DNA from 2 places in the Dinoroseobacter shibae DFL 12 genome. Region 2 is predicted to be linked to the other one. Evidence: riboswitches for the same ligand, from Rfam matches in the RefSeq annotation. Region 2 holds a riboswitch; the other holds the start of a gene.
The links. Region 2 has a riboswitch for cobalamin ahead of DSHI_RS00805 (CbtB domain-containing protein). Riboswitches for the same ligand answer to the same signal wherever they lie in the genome.
Positions count from the first base shown of each region.

Region 1: linked by a shared signal. The riboswitch ahead of DSHI_RS02830 (DUF1636 family protein) and the one ahead of DSHI_RS00805 (CbtB domain-containing protein) in region 2 are both predicted to bind cobalamin.

Region 1 is NC_009952.1:545,099-549,415, forward strand. Features, by position in the region: gene DSHI_RS02825 (D-amino acid dehydrogenase) at 1-1,215, shown strand, start outside; cobalamin riboswitch at 1,323-1,539, shown strand; gene DSHI_RS02830 (DUF1636 family protein) at 1,662-2,069, shown strand; gene DSHI_RS02835 (ABC transporter ATP-binding protein) at 2,066-2,839, shown strand; gene DSHI_RS02840 (ABC transporter substrate-binding protein) at 2,855-3,790, shown strand; gene DSHI_RS02845 (FecCD family ABC transporter permease) at 3,832-4,317, shown strand, end outside.
Region 2 is NC_009952.1:161,317-165,633, forward strand. Features, by position in the region: gene DSHI_RS00790 (hypothetical protein) at 1-432, opposite strand, end outside; gene cobW (cobalamin biosynthesis protein CobW) at 731-1,810, opposite strand; gene DSHI_RS00800 (CbtA family protein) at 1,812-2,495, opposite strand; gene DSHI_RS00805 (CbtB domain-containing protein) at 2,517-2,753, opposite strand; cobalamin riboswitch at 2,737-2,958, opposite strand; gene smc (chromosome segregation protein SMC) at 3,147-4,317, shown strand, end outside.

The DNA of each region.
Region 1 (4,317 bases), 380 kb from region 2:
GCATATTACCTGGCCAAGCAAGGCGTAAAGGTCGTGGTCATTGACCGTCAGACCGGTCCGGGCCTGGAGACGAGTTACGCCAACGCGGGGCAGTTGAGCTACGGGATGAGCTCGCCTTGGGCGGCGCCGGGTATTCCGCTCAAGGCGGTCAAATGGATGTTCATGAAACGTCGTCCGTTGTTCATCATGCCGCTCCTGAGCCCGACCATGTGGAAATGGTGTCTGCAGATGCTGCGCAACTGCAACGCCGAAAGCTACGCGATCAACAAGGGGCGCATGGTGCGTGTGTCCAGTTATTCGCGCGATGTCATGCCGGATCTGATCGCCGACACCGGTATCGAATACGACGGACGCCAGATGGGCACGCTGCAACTTTTCCGCACCGCCAAACAGATGAAAGCATCCAAGGCCGATCAAGCGGTCTTGGCCGAGTACGGCTCGCCATACGAGGTGCTCGGGCGCGATGCCTGTATAGAAGTAGAACCGGCCTTGGCGGAAGTCCGCGGAAAATTCGTCGGCGGATTACGCCTGACTTCGGACCGCACCGGCGATTGCCGCATGTTCACGATTGCCTTGACCGACAAGTGCATCGAAATGGGCGTTGAGTTCCAGTACGGCCAAACCATCAAGGCCATCGCCGTCGAGAATGGCAAGATCTCGGGTGTGGACACGGAAATTGCCGGGCGTATTTCCGGGGACGCCTATGTGTGTGCCATGGGCAGTTACGCCGTGAACGTTCTGAACCCCATCGGGATCAGGCTGCCGGTCTATCCGGTCAAGGGCTATTCCGTCACGCTCCCCGTCACGAACGACGCGTTCGCCCCGCAATCGACGATCATGGACGAGACGCACAAGGTCGCGATCACCCGCTTGGGCGATCGTATCCGCGTGGCGGGGCAAGCCGAGATCGTGGGCTATTCCAATCGCCTGGGCCCGCATGCCACCGACACGGTACGGCATGTGATTGGCGATCTGTTTCCCAAGGGCGGCGATCTCTCTCGTGCCGAAGGTTGGACGGGTTTGCGCCCGATGACGCCCGATGGCACGCCGGTTCTCGGCCCGACGCGTTACGAAAACCTGTTCCTGAACACCGGGCATGGGACGCTGGGCTGGACCATGGCTTGTGGCTCGGGCCGGGCCGTTGCCGATGTGGTCATGGGAAAACCGCCTGAAATCTCGATGGAGGGGCTGACAGCGGCGCGCTACGCGCGGTGATCAGTCAAACACAACGAAGCTCTAGGGAACGCATCGAACCTGTCGCTGGCTTGTGTTGGCCAACTGGGTCCTGATCCGCGCTTGTTCTTGACCAGGATTGGTATTCAAGCGATGCTCTGATCGATGGTTCCCGAAACCCGCGAGGGTGAAGGGATGAAAAGGGAACACGGTGAGGCGTAGCCATCAGGCACCAAACCCGTGACTGCCCCCGCAACTGTGAGCGGTGAGCGACCCCGTGGACACCACTGGACCGATGCGGTCCGGGAAGGTTCGGGGAAGCCGTGACCCGCGAGTCAGGAGACCTGCCATCGATGGTGCGCTTTCGGCGCCAAATGCAACTCGACCAGGCGGGGTGTCTGGGCAGGAGGTCATGATGTTTCATACGGGCGCGTTCCGCTCCGGTTTGCATGTCCGATGTCCGCTCTCGCGTATTCGCGGAGGGCGACATGGACGCAACCGGATATCATTCCCACAGGATCACGATCTGCACGTCGTGCCGACACAAGGGCCGCGACTGCCGCCCTGGCCTTGAGCTGATCGACCGCTTGCGCGCGGCGCTCAAAGCGGCCGGAGGTCTCCTGTCGAACGATTTTGAGATTTCGGGTGTGGCCTGTATGGCCGGCTGCGATAGACCCTGCACTGTCGCTTACCACGCATCCGCCAAGGCGACGTACCTGTTCGGTGACATCGAGCCGGGGCAGGACATCGAAGATCTCGTTGCCTTCGCACGGCAGTATCGCGACCTGGACGACGGTTGGTGCTCCTCGACCACGCGGCCGGGCAAGCTGCAGCGCACGACATTGGCCCGCGTGCCGGCTGCACTGATCGTCGCCGAGGCGGGGCCGGTCCAGTGACGGCCGCCGCTCTGCTGGTCGAGGATCTGAGCTGGGCTCCGAAGCGTGGCGCGTCCGTCCTGCACCCGACCTCCTTCGCGCTGGCCCCTGGCCGTATACTCGGCGTCGTCGGAGCGAACGGCGCGGGCAAGTCCACACTGCTGCGTTTGCTCTATCGCTATCTCCGCCCTGCCGGCGGAAGAGTGCTGCTGGACGGAGTGGACATCTGGTCGATCTCAGCCCGCGAGGTGGCCCGCTCGATCGCTGTAGTATTGCAGGAGCAGCCCACCGACTTCGCGTTGACCGTGCGCGAGATCGTGGCCCTTGGCCGAACACCACATCGCAGTGGCCTGGCCTCGGCTGGGGACAGCGATGCCCGGATCGTGCGCGCCGCCCTCGCCAGGCTGGACCTTGCGGCCTTTGCCGATCGCATGTTCGGAACACTGTCGGGCGGGGAACGTCAGCGTGTCATGGTCGCGCGCGCACTGGCGCAGGAGCCACGGCTGCTTGTTCTGGACGAACCGACCAATCACCTCGATATCCGCCATCAACTGGAAGTGTTGGACCTGATCGGCACCCTGGGTCCGACCATCGTCACCTCGCTCCATGACATCAATCTGGCCGCGACCCACACAGATGAGGTGTTGGTTCTCTCGGACGGCCAGGCTCTGGCTTGCGGCCCGCCGGGCGAGGTGTTGAGCGAAGATCTGATCGCGCGCGCCTTCGGTGTCCGCGTCTCGCGCCAGACCCTTGCGCCCAGCGGCGACCCTCACCTGACGTTCCATCTCTAATCCCAAGGATCCAACATGCGACCCCTGCTTTCCCTCGCCCTTCTCGCGTTTGCCGGCCCGGCTTTTGCGCATCCTGTCACCGTCCAGAGCTGCGATCGCGAGGTTACGTTCGACGCCCCTCCCAAGGCGGCCGTGTCCAATGATGTCAATCTGACCGAAATGATGCTCGTGCTTGGGCTGACAGAGCGAATGGTCGGCTTCACCGGCATCAATGGTTGGAACAAGCTCGACGAAGCCATGCGCGCGGATGTTGGGGAGTTGCCGGAACTTTCCGAGAAATACCCATCCAAGGAAGTCCTCATCGGCGCGGGTGCGGATTTCTACTTCGCGGGCTGGAACTACGGCATGCGGGTCGGCGGCGAGGTGACGCCTGACACACTCGCGCCCTTTGGCATCCAGGTTTACGAGCTGACCGAAAGCTGCACCCATATCATGGACAAGCCCCCCGCGCGGATGGATGACATGTACGCCGATCTCCTGAACCTCGGACGTATCTTCGGCGTCGCGGAACGCGCCGAGGCGCTGGTGGCGGGCTACCGCGCGGAACTCGATGCGATCCTTGCCGAAATGACACCTCTGGAGAACGCCCCCCGCGTTTTCGTTTATGACAGTGGCGAGGACATGCCCTTCACTGCCGGCCGCTACGCCATGCCGAATGCCCTGATCCAGGCCGCGGGCGGAACCAACATCATGGACGACGTCGAAAAGAGCTGGACGACCGTCGGCTGGGAGGCGGTGGTGGAACGCGACCCCGAGGTCATCGTGATCGTGAACTATGGCGACGTCACGGCGGCGCAGAAGCGCGATTTCATGATGCAAAACCCCGCTTTCGCTGACTTGTCTGCGGTCAGGAATGACCGGTTCGTCACGCTCGAATACGTCGAGGCGACGCCCGGCCCGCGCAACATCGGCGCAGTGAGGACGCTCGCCGAAGCGTTCCGCGCAGAATGACCGAGACCCGGGTTGGAGCGCCCGCACGCCGGGCCTTCGTGATGCCGTCGCTGACGGTGGCGGGGGTTGCGGTGCTGCTGCTCTCGATCTCCGTCGCGGTCAGCTTGGGCGCGGTCGCCGTGCCGCTTGGCACGGTTTGGGGCATCATGGCGGATCGGATTTTGCCGGGGCTGCTGACGCCCGACTGGACAACCGGACAGGCTGCAATCGTCTGGGAGATCCGCCTTCCGCGTGCGCTTCTCGCGGCAATGGTAGGGGCGGGGCTGGCGCTGGTCGGGGCCAGCCTGCAATCGGTCACCCGCAACCCGCTGGCGGACCCGCATCTGCTCGGCATTTCGTCAGGTGCGGCATTCGGAGCGATCCTTGCGCTGTTGCACACCGGGCTGTTCCTCGGCCTGCTGACCGTTCCGCTCTTGGCCTTTGCGGGGGCGTTGGCCGCCACGCTGCTTGTCCTTGGCGTGACCAGCTTCGCGCAGGCGACGGGTGCCGACCGACTCGTTCTGGCGGGCGTGGCCGTGTCCTTCATC
Region 2 (4,317 bases):
GGTGGCCGCCCGGCGCAGGGGGCGCTCATAGAGGGTCATGTCCTCTTCCTCGGTCTTGGGGTCGACGGGGAAGTACCCGTTACGGCGCAAAGCCTGGCCCTGAACCGGGTACATCCGTTCGACCCAGGCCCGCAGAACGGGCAGGCGCAGGCTGCGCGCCTGGGTTTCGACCTGCTCGATCAGGATGTCGGGCAGACTGGTCCGGGCCCGGTCCGACAGGAAGCGGAAGGCGCTGACCAGCCCGAAGCTGCCCATGTTGCGCAGTGCAATACAGCCCTGTGGCGCCTCCCGCAGGACTGCCAGGTAAAAGAACGCGTTCGGTCCCGTCAGGTCGGTCAGGTCCGGTCGTGTCCGTGCCTTGGGCGGGACAAGCAGTTCCTGGGCGTTGGGATCGAAAGGTGAGCTCCGGAATATCCGGATTTCGCTAGGCATCATGTGTCTCCGAACCTGGATACAGGTTCAAACCCCTCAGACCAAAGTATGACACGCGCGCCGCCTAAAGACGAGGCTCAAATACAGGTTTTCTGCGCGTGAGGGGCGGTATCTGCGCGGTATTGCAGGCAAAACTTGTCCGAGATTAAGATTTCAGCTGGGCACCGAAAACACCGGCTCTCCGGAATGGCGTCAGGCGCGCCGGAAAGGGGTTTTGGGCGAATCCCCCTGATCGGTTTGCGCGGCCGCCTTCACGAAGCGCCCGCGCGATGATCCGGCCTGAGCGATAACCGAAGGCTTACGCAGCCAGCGCTGCCGCGATCGCCACGCTGTCCAGCCCGGCCTGTCCGATGACCACCAGGCGCGTCTCGCGCGTCTCGTCCGCGCCGAGGGGGCGGTCGAAATAGGTCTCTATCCGCGGCCCGACCGCTTGCAGGGTCAGGCGCATGGGTTTGCCCGCCACGGCCGCGAACCCCTTCAACCGGAGGATGTCGTGATCGGCGATCACGCGCGCGACATGGGCCGCGAAGGCGTCCGGCTCGGTGATTTCCGGCAGGGTGACGACGAAGGACGTGAAGGCGTCGTGGTCGTGGTCATGGTGGGGGTGGTCGTCATGGTGATCGTCGTCGTGATCGTCGTGATCATGGTGGTGGTGATGGTGGACCTCGCTGCGGGCCTCCAGATCGTGCTCCGCCCCGATGCCCTGGCCCAGCAACACATCCACCGGCAGCGCGCCATGGGTGGCGCGGACCACCTGAACCCCGCCGCGGGCCTCGGATTTCAGCCGCTCGGTCAGCGCCTCGGCCTCGGCCGGGGTCAGCAGGTCGGTCTTGTTGACCACCAGCATGTCGGCGCAGGCGACCTGATCCTCGAACAGCTCCGACAGGGGTGTCTCGTGGTCGAGGTTCTCGTCCAGCTTGCGCTGGGCGTCCACGGCGGCCACGGAATGTGCAAAGCGGCCCTCGGTCACGGCCTTGCCATCGACCACGGTGACGACCCCGTCCACGGTCACCTTGGTCGAGATCCCGGGCCAGTTGAAGGCTCGCACCAGGGGCTGCGGTAGGGCGAGACCGGAGGTTTCGATCACGATATGATCGGGCGGGGTCTCGCGGGCGAGCAGCTTTTCCATGGTCGGAATGAAGTCGTCGGCCACGGTGCAGCAGATGCAGCCATTGCTGAGTTCCATGATGTCATCCTCGCTGCAGGTTTCGTCCCCGCAGCCCTTGAGGATGTCGCCATCGACCCCGAGATCGCCGAACTCGTTGATGATCAGGGCGATCCGCTTGCCGTTCGCATTGGCGAGCATGTGGCGGATCAGGGTGGTCTTGCCGGCGCCGAGAAAGCCGGTGACGACCGTGGCGGGGATCTTTGCGGGCATCTCAAGCCTCCTGTCGGGAGTAGAAATAGGCGGCGAAGAAGCCGAGGGCGGCCCAGCCGGCGGCGGAATAGCCCAGCGACATGGCCGCAAAGCTTGCCGCAAGTTCGGCCGGGGTGACGCCGAAATAGGTGTCGAGCACCGGAGCGCCGATGATCTGCGGCACAAGCAGGAGCGGGATCGCCAGCCAGGGCCAGAGACCGCGCCCGAAGGCCAGAAGCCACATCGCCAGACCCGCGCTGAGCAGGGTCGCCAGCCACCAGGCCTGGCGCGGCCCGATCTCGGCGCCGACGGAGCCGGGCAGGACCGGGGGTTGACCCATGGCCGGGGCAAGCTGGATCGCGACGAAGCCCGCAAGACCCCAGATCAGGCCCTGGCGCGGGGTGATCTTGGTCAGCTTCTTCGTTTCGGCCAACGCCATCAGCGCCACCAGCAGCAGCCCGAAGCCGGTGTAGGTCACGATGTTGAACGCCACGGTCAGGCCGTAGCGCACCGGCTCGGCCGCCAGGTCGACCTCGGCCCCGCCGCGCGGCGACTGTGGCGTGCCGTCCACGGCGAAATGGACCTTCTCCCCGGCCTCGTAGAGCTCGCCCTCCAGAAGAGACGAGGTCACGAACGAAAATTGCAGGAGGGCGGCAATCAACCCCGCTGCAAGCCCAGCGAACACAGCGCTGGTCAGCAATTTCATGGACATGTTGTCAGGCGCTGCTCAGTGGCAGGGAAAGGCCATGGCGTGGCGCTGGTCGTGGGCCGCGTCATGCAGGATCGTGGCTTGCGCGTAGCCCGACAGAAACAGCAGCAGCAGGCCCGCGGCCATCGCGGCAACGATGCCGGTGGTCGAGGTTGCGGCGCGCGCGATTGCGGCGGTCTGGGTCGTGGTTTGGGTCGTCATGTCGTCTCTCTCCATGCCCGTCACACCCGACGGGCGGCTAAGGGTGTCGCGCATGGCTGGTCTCCTGGCTCGCGGGTCATCGGGGTGGATCGGCCTTCCCGGGGCGGGCCCCAGTGGCATGTCGATCTCCCTCTCCGCATACAGTCGCGGGGGCGGCTGAGGCTTTGGTCCTCCGGTTTGGATCGGACCGTTCCACATTCCCATTTGATCCCCCGGGCGCTTGGCGCGGGCACGGGGAACCATGCCTGACTGTTCTGCGCCCGTGACACCGGAGGCGTCAAGTCTTCATTGGTCGCAGGTGCAGCAATTCAAGCCTGCCTCATTTAGCGGCCTGCGCAATATATCGCGGATTTCAAGTTATCCACGACGATATGCAGTGGCGGGATTGACTCGATGGCCCCTGGTCGTGACCCTTGGAGATCGAAGAATCATGCCCGGAGACCCCCGATGCGGTTCACCCGTCTGCGCCTCAATGGCTTCAAGAGCTTCGTCGACCCGACCGATCTGATCATCGGGGATGGGCTTACCGGGGTGGTCGGACCGAACGGCTGCGGCAAGTCCAACCTGCTGGAAGCCTTGCGCTGGGTGATGGGGGAAAATCGCCCCACGGCCATGCGCGGCGGCGGCATGGAGGACGTGATCTTCGCCGGGGCCGCGAGCCGCCCGGCGCGCAACTTTGCCGAGGTCGCGCTGATCCTCGACAACTCGGACCGGCGCGCGCCTGCGGGGTTCAACGATACCGACCAGTTGGAGATCATCCGCCGGATCACCCGGGATGTGGGCTCGGCCTACAAGACCAACGGCAAGGATGTGCGGGCGCGGGATGTGCAGATGCTGTTTGCCGATGCCTCGACGGGCGCGCATTCGCCCGCGCTGGTGCGGCAGGGGCAGATCTCCGAGTTGATCAACGCCAAGCCCAAGGCCCGTCGGCGCATCCTCGAAGAGGCGGCGGGCATTTCCGGCCTCTATCAGCGGCGGCACGAGGCGGAGCTGAAGCTGCGCGGGGCCGAGACCAATCTCGACCGGGTCGACGATGTGCTGGAGGCGCTGGCGGCACAGCTTGCAACCCTGGCGCGGCAGGCCAAGCAGGCGGCGCGGTATCGCGAGATCGGGGCGCAGCTGCGCCGGGCGGAGGGGCTCTTGCTCTATCGGCGCTGGCGAGAGGCGGATGAGACGCGGCTCGTGGCCGTGGGCGAGCTGACCGCGCGCACGACCGAGGCCGCCGCGGCCGAGACCGCGGCACGTCAGGCCGCGAAGGCCCGTGTGGCCGCGGACGAAGCCCTGCCGCCCCTGCGCGAGGAAGAAGCGATTGCCGGCGCAGTGGTTCAGCGGCTCCATGTGCAGCGGGACACTCTGGCCGATCAGGAAACCCGGGCGCGGGAGGCGATCGAGACCCTGACCGGACGGATCGCGACGCTTGAGGCCGATATCGCCCGGGAAGAGGAGTTGAACCGGGACGCGGGCGAGACCATCGCCAAGCTGGACTGGGAGCAGGCGCAGATCGCCAAGGCGTCGGTCGGACATGACGAGAAGCTCGCGGCGGCGGCAGAGGCCGCGCAGGCGGCGAGCGAGGTTCTGACCGACCGGGAGACGACCCAGTCGGAGATGACCGAGGATG